2 regions of the Pseudoalteromonas sp. SR45-4 genome follow, and region 1 is predicted to be linked to the other one. Evidence: predicted binding sites of a transcription regulator. Region 1 holds the regulator's gene; the other holds the start of a gene.
The links. Region 1 encodes sigma-54, which starts transcription at its own class of promoters, with help from an activator protein. Its sites were predicted from a motif close to GTTGGCACGNNNNTNGNNT; they were not measured.

Region 1 (5,259 bases):
GGCGGATTAATGTTTGATCGTCGCTATCTAAATAAAATAACGTTGGTTTAGCAAAGTCGGGCAAGTACTCAAGAATATCGTTAAACTGCTGCTGGTCTTTAGGCAGGTTACGCACGTCTATACTAACGGCTATTTTATCGTAGTTATCAGAGACACTGCGCACTAATGAAGGCAGCAAATTTACCGGAATATTATCTACACAATAGTAACCTAAATCTTCTACAACACGTAAAGCAACTGACTTACCAGAACCTGATCGGCCACTTATAATAATTAATTCCATTTACCACCCCTTTATTAGTAACTAGGATTGATTCAAAATAACTTGGTATAACGCTTCATCAGACTTTGCCGCACGCAATTGCTTACAAAACTCTTTATCGTTTAGTTTATCAGCTATTGTGGCTAGTGTTTTCAAGTGCTGCTGGTTATCGCCATCGGGCACTATAAGCGCAACAAAAATATCAACTGGACGATTATCAATTGCATCAAAATTAATAGCGGTTTCGCTTATTAAAATTAAGGCAAGAGGCTCTTGTGCCCCGCTCATACGGCCATGTGGAATTGCTATTCCTCGGCCAATACCGGTACTACCTAACTTTTCTCTTGCCAATAAAGCAGTGAGAATATCTTGCTGAGGTAAATACGGCATTTTTTTATGCGCGAGTTCACTGATGAATTCTAAAATTCTTTTTTTACTATTAAAAAGGACCACAGCTTTGCTGCAGTCCTGGCATATAAGTGAGCTTAATTTCATAGTGTTAGTGTCGAGCAAACTTCTCTTTGTGTTTAATTACTTGACGATCGAGTTTGTCAATCAACGAGTCAATGGCAGCGTACATATCTTGGTGTTCGGTCGATGCAAATAGCTCAGCGCCACTTACAAAAATTGTTGCTTCAGCTTTTTGACTTAATTTTTCTACATCGAGAATAACATGCACATTAGTTATGTGATCTGAGTGTCTTTGCAGCTTTGCAAATTTATTATTTACATAGTCTCTTAATGAGTCTGTAATGTCTACATGACGACCAGTTAAGTTTAGTTGCATCAGCATTTTCCTCTTTGTTGTACGTCTTAAATCAAGCTTTTACGTTGATTCGACGGGGGAATAGCCAGAGATTCGCGATATTTTGCAATTGTCCGTCTAGCTACTTTAATTCCTTGCTCAGCCAATATATCTGCAATCTTGCTATCACTCAATGGTTTGGCTAAGTTTTCTGCAGCTATCAACTTTTTAATCAAGGCACGTATGGCAGTTGATGAACATTCGCCACCATTTTCGGTGCTTACATGGCTTGAAAAAAAGTACTTAAGCTCAAAAATGCCACGTGGAGTGTGCATATATTTTTGCGTAGTGACCCGTGAAATAGTCGACTCGTGCATTTCAACTATTTCGGCAACATCGTTTAAAACCATAGGTTTCATGGCTTCTGGGCCATGTTCAAAAAACGCTTGTTGCTGCTTAACAATACAATTAGTTACTTTCAGGAGGGTTTCGTTTCTACTTTCTAGGCTTTTAATAAACCATTTAGCTTCTTGTAAGTGCGAGCGAATAAATTGGCTGTCACCGCTGGATTTTACTGTACGAGACATAGCCGCATATTGGCTGTTAACACGTATTTTTGGCATGCTATCTGGGTTTAGCTCTACCACCCAGCGGCCTTTTATTTTTTTAACAGACACGTCAGGTATAACGTATTCAGACTCTTCTCTGACAATAGTATCCGCAGGCTTAGGATTAAGCGTATGAATAAGTGTCATTATTTCTTTAAGCTCTTCTTCTTTGAGCTTAGTTTTTTTCATTAACGTACGATAGTCGCGAGCAGCGAGTAAATCGATATGATCAGTTAACACCATTTTTGTTTCGTTAATATAAGGGGTGTCTTTATCAAATTGATTTAATTGAATGCATAAGCATTCTTGCAAGCTGCGAGCTGCAATACCAACAGGATCAAATAATTGAATGCGCTTTAGCACTGCTTCTATTTCATCTAGTTCTACTTCGTGTTCGTCGTCAGTTTCTTGGTTAAAGCTTGCTAAAAGGTCTTCGCAACTGAGGGTTAAAATACCAGAGTCATCTACGGCTTCAACGATAGCTATGGCAATAGCTTCGTCGGTAGGGCTAAAAGGGGTGAGCTGTAATTGCCACATTAAGTATTCATGCAGGGTTTCGGTTGATGCACCTTGATAAATAGATTCATCTTCAGGCATTGGCCCTGATGAAGAGGCAGGCGCTGCGCTCATATATTCATCCCATGATACATCCATGGCCATGTCGTCGCTTATGGTGTCTTTATTTAGTGCTTCGCCGCTATCTTGCTCATACTCGCTTGGGGTGTCGTCAGCAGAGGCGCTAACAGTAATGTCATCTGCTTTTTGCTCGTTTTTACCTGCTGATTCTTCCGTGTAATCTTGTTCATCAACTTCAAGTAATGGGTTGCTATCAAGTGCTTCTTGTATTTCTTGCTGGAGATCCAAGGTACTAAGCTGCAATAAGCGAATAGCCTGTTGCAGTTGCGGAGTCATTGTAAGTTGCTGGCCCATGCGCAGCTGTAATGATTGCCTCATTTATCTCTAACAATCCTTATAAATTGATATGATTAATCTTAGCAGATGCTTATAGTAATAACATAAATATTACAGTTTGAACTGCTCGCCTAAATAAACATCACGTACTGTTTTATCGTTTAATACAAATTCAGGAGTACCAGATGCAATTAGCTCCCCATGAGAAACAATGTAGGCTTTTTCACAAACATCAAGGGTTTCCCTTACATTGTGGTCGGTAATTAGTACGCCAATACCACGATTTTTAAGGTGTTCTATAATTTTTTTAATATCGAGTACTGAAATAGGATCCACGCCAGCAAAGGGCTCATCAAGCAATATAAATTTAGGATCTGCAGCTAAAGCACGTGCTATTTCTACGCGGCGACGTTCACCACCAGATAGCGCCATACCTAAGCTGTCGCGAATATGTTGCAGGCTAAATTCGTCCAATAAACTATTTAGGGTTTCTTCCCTGGCTTGTTTATTTAGTTGCTTACGCGTTTCTAAAATAGCCATTAAATTTTGATACACAGTGAGCTTTCTAAAAATAGAAGATTCTTGTGGTAAATAACCAATACCTAAACGAGCACGGCTGTGCATAGGAAGTAAGGTAATATCGTTATCATCAATTAATATTTTACCTTTGTCGCTAGGAACTAAGCCTACAATCATGTAAAAGGTAGTGGTTTTACCTGCGCCATTTGGGCCAAGTAAACCAACAATGCTGCCAGCTTTTACTTCAAGTCCTACATTTTTAACAACTTCACGGCCTTTATAGCTTTTTGCTAATAGCTCTGCTTTTAATGTACTCATGGCTGACCTTTATTGAGTTTTTGTTCTTTTTTTACGTCTATAGGCACTAAAATAGTGTGTACCCGATCAGTTGAGTTTTCATCTTTTTCAGCACTTATAAGCTGTTGCTCTATATCGTAGGTGATGCTTTTAGCCGTAATTTTTTGCCCAGCTTGAGAAATGTTTGCATCTCCTACCAGGGTTAAAAAACGTTTCGCTACATCGTAACGTACTTCGTTAGCGCTGGCGCTCATGACAGTACCATCTGCTTGCTTTTCTTCAAAATATGCAGGACTGCCCGTGGCAATTAATAGTTGTTTATTATCGCCAAGTTCGTCGCGCTTATGTACTTCTAAACGATCGGCGGTGATACGACGATTGCCGTGAATTATCTCGACATTTTTTTCAAAAATACCAACGTTTTCTTTTAGTTGACCTTCTTGTCGGTCAGCACTAATAGAAATTTGATTAGCTAATGGGGAAGTACTTTGCTCTGCCGCATTACTATTAAATACAAGTATAAGCGATGGAATAATAAGTATTTTTGCAAGGTTATTGGTCATAATATAGTGTTCGCGTATGGTTAATTAGTTTTATCACCTCGGTTGTTAAATTGGCTTCAAGGCCTTTACCGGTGATCTTTAAATTCGGTCCAGTTATAATAACGGGCTGTTCGCTGCGCATAGTGAGTAGCATTATATCTACTTGAATATTGTCGGCGGTAATTTTGTCTATCATTGCGCCATCAATTAAGTTTTGGGCAGTTACATTACCCTCTAAAATTAATTGTCTTTCATCGTAAAGTGTTGCTTCATCAGCATTGATACGCCACGTTTTTTGTCTGTCGTCGTACAATATGAAAGTAGGTTTTTCGAATAAGGTAAATCCTAGCTGCTCGTAAAGCTCCGTTTTAACCGCAGTTACTTTATGGCTAATTTCACCGTTTTCGTCAAAAGCTGTTTGTTTTAGCTCAATGGCGGTGTAATCGGGTTTAGCTATTACTTCTGAGTCGGCTTTAGCAACCGTATTTACCTGAGTAAAATAAGGGTACCAAAGCCAAACCATACAGGTGATGAATAAAACGCTTAAGACTATGCGCGCTATATTCATGAACTGGTGCCTTGGCTAGTTAATGGTTTATTGTTTTCAAGCATAAGTAAGTCGGTTAGCTCTCTTACTGCACCAAAACCACCCGGCATTCGCGTAGTGTAATGTGCTAAGCGTTTAATTAGTGGGTGCGCGTCGTTTACTGCGACTGCAAAGCCAACTAACTCCATAACAGGCATATCAGGGCCATCATCACCAATATAAGCAATTTGCTCATCGCTCAAATTAAGCTTGTTTTTAAGTTCTTGGTAGGCAATAAGCTTGTTTTCTTGACCTTGATAAATATGCTGCACGGTTAAGCTGGTCATACGTTGTTGTACTATTTGCGAGTGCCTGCCGGTAATAACCGCTACTTCAAAGCCGCTGTTAATAAGTGCTTTAATACCAAAGCCATCTTTTGTATTAAATGCTTTTAGCTCTTCACCTTGGTTGCCAAGATAAATTCGGCCATCAGAAAATACACCATCAATGTCGCATATAAGTAGTTTTACTTTTTTTGCGCGCGCTTTAGCGTCATCACTTAGCGCTTGATAGAGTTCTTCAAATTGCATTTATAATACTCCTGCTTTAAGTAGGTCTTGCATATTGAGTGCCCCAATAGGCTGATTATGCTCATTAATAATAATTAAGCCATTAATGCGTTTATGTTCCATGATATTAAGCGCTTGCGCAGCAAGCATATCTTGGGTTGCCGTGGTACACGATTTAGTCATTACTGCATCTATTGACGTGGTATGAATATCAACGCGTTGCTCTAAAATACGGCGTAAATCACCATCGGTAAATAACCCAGCGAGTTGCTGATTATC
Region 2 (5,259 bases), on a different contig from region 1:
AGCTTTTTGACACAATAATGAATAATGTATAAAGCAATGCAAAAATTGAGCCAGATGAAAGGGTGTTAAGCAAGATGCCATCGGTTACCAGCTTTTAAAACTGACCACCGATAGCATTACGTTGTTTTAAATTACAACTAGCTGGCCGTTTATTGCGCCAGCTTCTTTTAGGGCTTCTAGTATTGCCATTAAATCGCCAGGTGCGGCGCCTACTTCGTTTATAGCGCGTACTAGGTCATCTAGGCTCACTCCGGGGTTAAATACAAATGCCCGTGAGTCGTCTTGTTTTATATCTATAATACTTTGCTGGGTAACAACGGTATCGCCATCGCTAAAAGCATTAGGCTGCGATACGTTTAGCTGCTCTGCAATCGTTACTGTTAAGCCACCATGAGTAATAGCAGCTGGTTGTAGTTTTACATTTTTACCAATAACAATAGTACCGGTACGCGAGTTAACGATAATTTTTGCCGCTGTATCTGCTGGGGTAAACTCTAGGTTTTCGAGCGTTGATAAATAAGACACGCGCTGCGAGGCGTCTCTTGGGGCAATCACTCTAATAGACGCTGCATCGAGTGCTTGGGCGCTATTTGGGCCTACTAAATCGTTTATGGTTTTCTCTAATCGCTTGGCGGTAGTAAAGTCTGGGCGATTTAAGTTAAAAGTAATATAGTCGTTTTGCATAAATGGGCTTTTAACTGCGCGTTCAACGGTTGCGCCATTTGGAATACGCCCCACTGTTGGCGTGTTTATAACGACTTTACTGCCATCAAGCCCTTCTGCGCCTAAACCACCTACAATTAAACTACCTTGACCAATAGCGTATACGTTGCCGTCGACCCCTTTTAAAAAGGTTTGTAGTAAAGTACCACCGCGTAAACTACCTGCACTACCAATAGATGATACGGTAATATCTATAGTTTGCCCGGGCTTTCTAAAAGGCGGTAGCTCAGCATGCACTGCAACCGCAGCCACGTTTTTAATTTTTGGTTTTAAGCTTGCCGGTAGCGTAATGCCAAAGCTGTTTAACATGCCTTTAAAGCTTTGCTCGGTAAATCGGCTTTGCTCGCCCGTACCAGGTAAGCCAACAACTAGGCCATAGCCTACTAATTGGTTTGAGCGTACGCCCTCAACCATAGACACATCTTTAATGCGCTCGGCCATGGCAGGAAGTTGCCAGCCAAGTAACACCATTAAACAAAAAACTTTAAATACATTCATGATGAATGTCCTCTAAAAAGGAAAAAGTGAGCTACTAAAAAAGCGTGTTAGCCAACCGGCACTTTGCGCTTCTTGAGTTTGCCCTTTGCCCGAATATTGAATTCGTGCATTAGCAATTCTATTTGACTGTACGGTATTGTCTGCAGTTACATCTTCTGGCCTTACTAATCCCTCTAAACGAATAAATTCTTCGCCCGAGTTTAACGTTAGCCATTTTTCGCCGCGAATAACTAAATTACCATTAGGTAAAACACGCATTACGTTTACCGATATATCACCGGCTAAACTATTTGACTGATTTGATTTTGAGTCGCCTTTAAATGACGCGTCGCTGCCAATACCAAATTGAATACTGTCGCCGCCAATATTTACCGGTAATCCGCCTAAACCAATAACGGGGTCAAGTTTTGCGTCTGACTGCTTATCGGTTTCTGTTTTTGCCGCTTTAGAGGCTTGCGTAGATTCTTGCAATTTAACTGTAATTATATCGCCGGTACGCAGTGCTTTTTTATCGGCGTATAAGTCGTTCGATAAATACGTATTAAACAGTGAGCCATTAGCAACTGCCGGTTCAACATTGGGTTCTGGGTACATGGGTGCGTAGTAAGGGTCGTCTTGTACTACGTCACTATTTTGTGTAGACACACAGCCACTTAACAATAAAGTACCCGCTGCAAATAATATAATATTGCGCATAATAACCTCTAAAATATTATAATTGCTGATTGATGTAGCTCATCATTTCATCAACTGCCGAAATTACTTTTGAGTTCATTTCGTAAACACGCTGGGTTTCTATTAGGTTTACCAACTCTTCGGTTACGTTTACGTTTGACGTTTCTAGTGAGCCTTGAATAATAGTGCCTAGCCCATCAACCCCTGGGTTACCCTGTACCGGCGCGCCACTTACCGCAGTTTCGGTGTAAAGGTTTTGCCCTATAGGCTCAAGGCCCGACGGATTAATAAAGTCACTAATGGTAATTTGTCCAATAACCACGTTGTCGGCCTGCCCTGCAACACGTACAGACACTTCACCGTCTTGCGATACAGTGATTGATTGCGCGTCGTCGGGTACGTTCATTTCAGGCTGAACTACATAACCGGCACCCGAGGTTACAACTCGCCCGTCGCCATCGGTGGTAAATTGCCCGTTGCGCGAATAAGCAATATTGCCATCTGGCTGCAGTACTTCAAAAAAGCCTGAACCAGAAATCATCCAATCTAGTGAGTTTTCAGTGGTTAGCATATTACCTTGCGAAAAGTTTTTTTGGTTAGCTACCACTTTGGCACCAGCACCTAGCATTAAACCTGATGGCATTTCGGTATCTTGCGATGAGCGACCGCCTGGCTGATTAATGTTTTGGTATAGTAAATCTTCAAAAACGGCGCGGCTTTTTTTATAACCAACTGTACTGGCGTTGGCTAAGTTATTTGAAATAACCGAAATGTCGGTTTGTTGGGCGTCAAGCCCTGTTTTACTGATCCACAATGCTGGATTCATAATCGTGTCCTCATTTTAAAGTTAAACTATGCGCAACAGCTGATCTTGCGATTGATCTATTTCTTCTGCTGTTTTCATTAGCTTTACTTGTAATTCAAATTGGCGTTGATGGCTGATCATATCGACCATTTCGTGTACCGGATTAACGTTCGACATTTCTAATGCGCCGCTTATCACTTGTACGTTAGCTGAAGTTTCAACCGTTTGATTTGGTTTTGGTCTAAATAAACCATCGTTACCTTTTTCAAGTGTTGAGTTATTTGCCTCAACCACTTTTAAACGATCAACCTCTTCTAAAAAGTTAGCCGGCGCGCCTTGTGGGCGTACTTGTATGGCACCGTCTTTACTAAATTCTATTTTTTCAATCGGGACTGGCAAAATAATAGGGCCGCCTTCGCCAATTACTTGACGACCACCGCTGGTGACTAACATGCCTTCGGCGGTAATGTTTAGCGTACCTACTTTTGTATAAGCTTCGTTGCCGGAGGCGTCTTGTACACTCAGCCAGGCGTTATCGCTCATGGCAATGTCGAGCTCGCGACCGGTTTGCTGTATGCCGCCCGATGTCATGTTTGAACCTGGGCGCTCTTCCATAGAAAACACCCGCGATGGCAAACCTTCACCAAACGCTTGCATAGATCGAGCTTGGGCAAAGTCAGCTTTAAAACCTGTGGTATTTGCGTTCGCCAAATTATTGGCTTTAAGGGCAAGCCCCATTAAGCTTTGCTTAGCGCCAGACGCGGCAATGTAGACCATTTTATCCATAACATCGACTCATTTAAAAATCTCTGTAAGAACAAATGCAATATATGCGCCATTGTTAAATACAGCAGTAAAACTGCACCGCCAAGCAATGTGGTATACCGCCGGTAGCTGCAGAAATTATAGGGATGAGGTTCTAGGGGCTAGGTTCTAGGTTGATACCTGACGCCTCAAACCTGCTCTTTAAATTTCTGCCTAAAACCTGATACCTAACGCCTCAAACCTGATCTTATAAACAAAAAAGGCTGCAATTAAGCAGCCTTGAATATTCAAATTAATAAATTGTGCTTTATCTAATTTGTAGAATACTTTGCTGAATCGTTGAGTTAACTTCCAGCGCTCGCGAGTTTGCTTGGAAATTACGCTGTGCGCTAATTAAATCAACTAGTTCGTTAGTTAAGTTTACGTTTGACTGCTCAAGCGCTGATGAGTTGATATTACCTAAGGTGCCAGAGCCTGGTTCACCGGCAATAGGCTCGCCTGACGCTATACTCGCTTTCCAACCTGTGCTGCCCACTTGTTGTAAACCTTGTGAGTTTGAAAAACGCACCATAGCCACTTGGCCTAAAAATGTTGAGTCGCCATTACTGTACGAAGCCACAACTTTACCGTCGGCGCCAATATCAATACCCGCTAAGCGGCCAACCGTTGCACCGTCTTGCTCAAGTGCTTTTACTTCAAAGCGACTTGCGTATTGAGTAGGTATTTTATTAGCTGTACCGGTTTCATCACGCCAGTTAATTTCAACAGGCGCTGGGAAGGTAGCGCCATTGGTTAATAAATCAGAAAGCCCCGCATTACCACCGCCACCAGCTGCAATAGACAATGGATTAAAAGTGTTACTTACGTTTGGTGTTTCTATACCATCAATAGTTGTACTTTGCGGTAAACCACTTGAGTCAAACTTAAAAGTAGTCATTGGGCGGTACGGTGCTGCTGTTTGCTCTACACCCTTATCATCAAAGGATTTACCATCAAGTGTTGAATGTACGCTCCATTGATTTTCATTACCGGGTACTGCAGGGTCGCTTTTTACAAAAAACAGCTGCAATACATGTGGCTCACCGAGTGAGTCATATACGGTTGTTGAGGTTGATGAATTATACGTCGCACTTTCTGAAGGGTTAAACGCAATTGTAGGTGCAATTGATCGTGAATCTAAATTAAACGAGCTATACACACTCGAAGTAGCACGCGGCGATCCTGACGAGTCAGGTATTTGTAAAGCCGATGAAGTACTTAAACTCACTGATGTAGTATCGCCTGTTGAAGGGTCAACCGGAAAGCCTTGTAAAAAGCTGCCATTTGCATCTACCACAAAGTTGTCTTTGTTTAACTTAAATGCGCCGGCACGTGTGTAAGTAAAATCTTGCGCGCCTAGGTCTTGGCTGGTTGCAAAGTAACCTTCACCGGTAATCGCTAAATCTAACGAGTTATTGGTAAACTGTAATGATCCTTGATGAAATTGTTGTGCAACCATAGTCGTTTGCACGCCGTCACCATTTTTTGTTTTACCCGAACTAAATACCGACGATGCATACACGTCAGCAAATTCTGCGCGCGACTCTTTAAAACCCGTAGTATTTACGTTGGCTATATTATTTGCCGTAACGTTTAAATCTTTTTGTGCGGCAGCAAGGCCGGATAATGCAATATTGAAGCTCATAATTGACCTCTAAACTATTTAATTTTTAGCCCGCTGGCTAATGAATCTTTTACGCGATTTCTGCAACATCAGTCAGCCTAACCGCACCTTCTTTAGTGTTAATAATGAT

Region 2: a site for sigma-54 is predicted at 3,523-3,541, ahead of H5058_RS02335 (flagellar basal body rod protein FlgF). Genes of this name have one in related genera too.

What each region holds. Positions count from the first base shown of each region.
Region 1 is NZ_JACJDO010000001.1:94,095-99,353, reverse strand. Features, by position in the region: gene rapZ (RNase adapter RapZ) at 1-283, opposite strand, end outside; gene ptsN (PTS IIA-like nitrogen regulatory protein PtsN) at 305-757, opposite strand; gene hpf (ribosome hibernation promoting factor) at 762-1,049, opposite strand; gene H5058_RS00470 (RNA polymerase factor sigma-54) at 1,076-2,569, opposite strand; gene lptB (LPS export ABC transporter ATP-binding protein) at 2,639-3,364, opposite strand; gene lptA (lipopolysaccharide transport periplasmic protein LptA) at 3,361-3,906, opposite strand; gene lptC (LPS export ABC transporter periplasmic protein LptC) at 3,896-4,453, opposite strand; gene kdsC (3-deoxy-manno-octulosonate-8-phosphatase KdsC) at 4,450-5,001, opposite strand; gene H5058_RS00445 (KpsF/GutQ family sugar-phosphate isomerase) at 5,002-5,259, opposite strand, start outside.
Region 2 is NZ_JACJDO010000003.1:47,770-53,028, reverse strand. Features, by position in the region: gene H5058_RS02350 (flagellar basal body P-ring protein FlgI) at 127-1,221, opposite strand; gene flgH (flagellar basal body L-ring protein FlgH) at 1,234-1,917, opposite strand; gene flgG (flagellar basal-body rod protein FlgG) at 1,934-2,722, opposite strand; gene H5058_RS02335 (flagellar basal body rod protein FlgF) at 2,744-3,487, opposite strand; gene flgE (flagellar hook protein FlgE) at 3,774-5,150, opposite strand; gene H5058_RS02325 (flagellar hook assembly protein FlgD) at 5,200-5,259, opposite strand, start outside.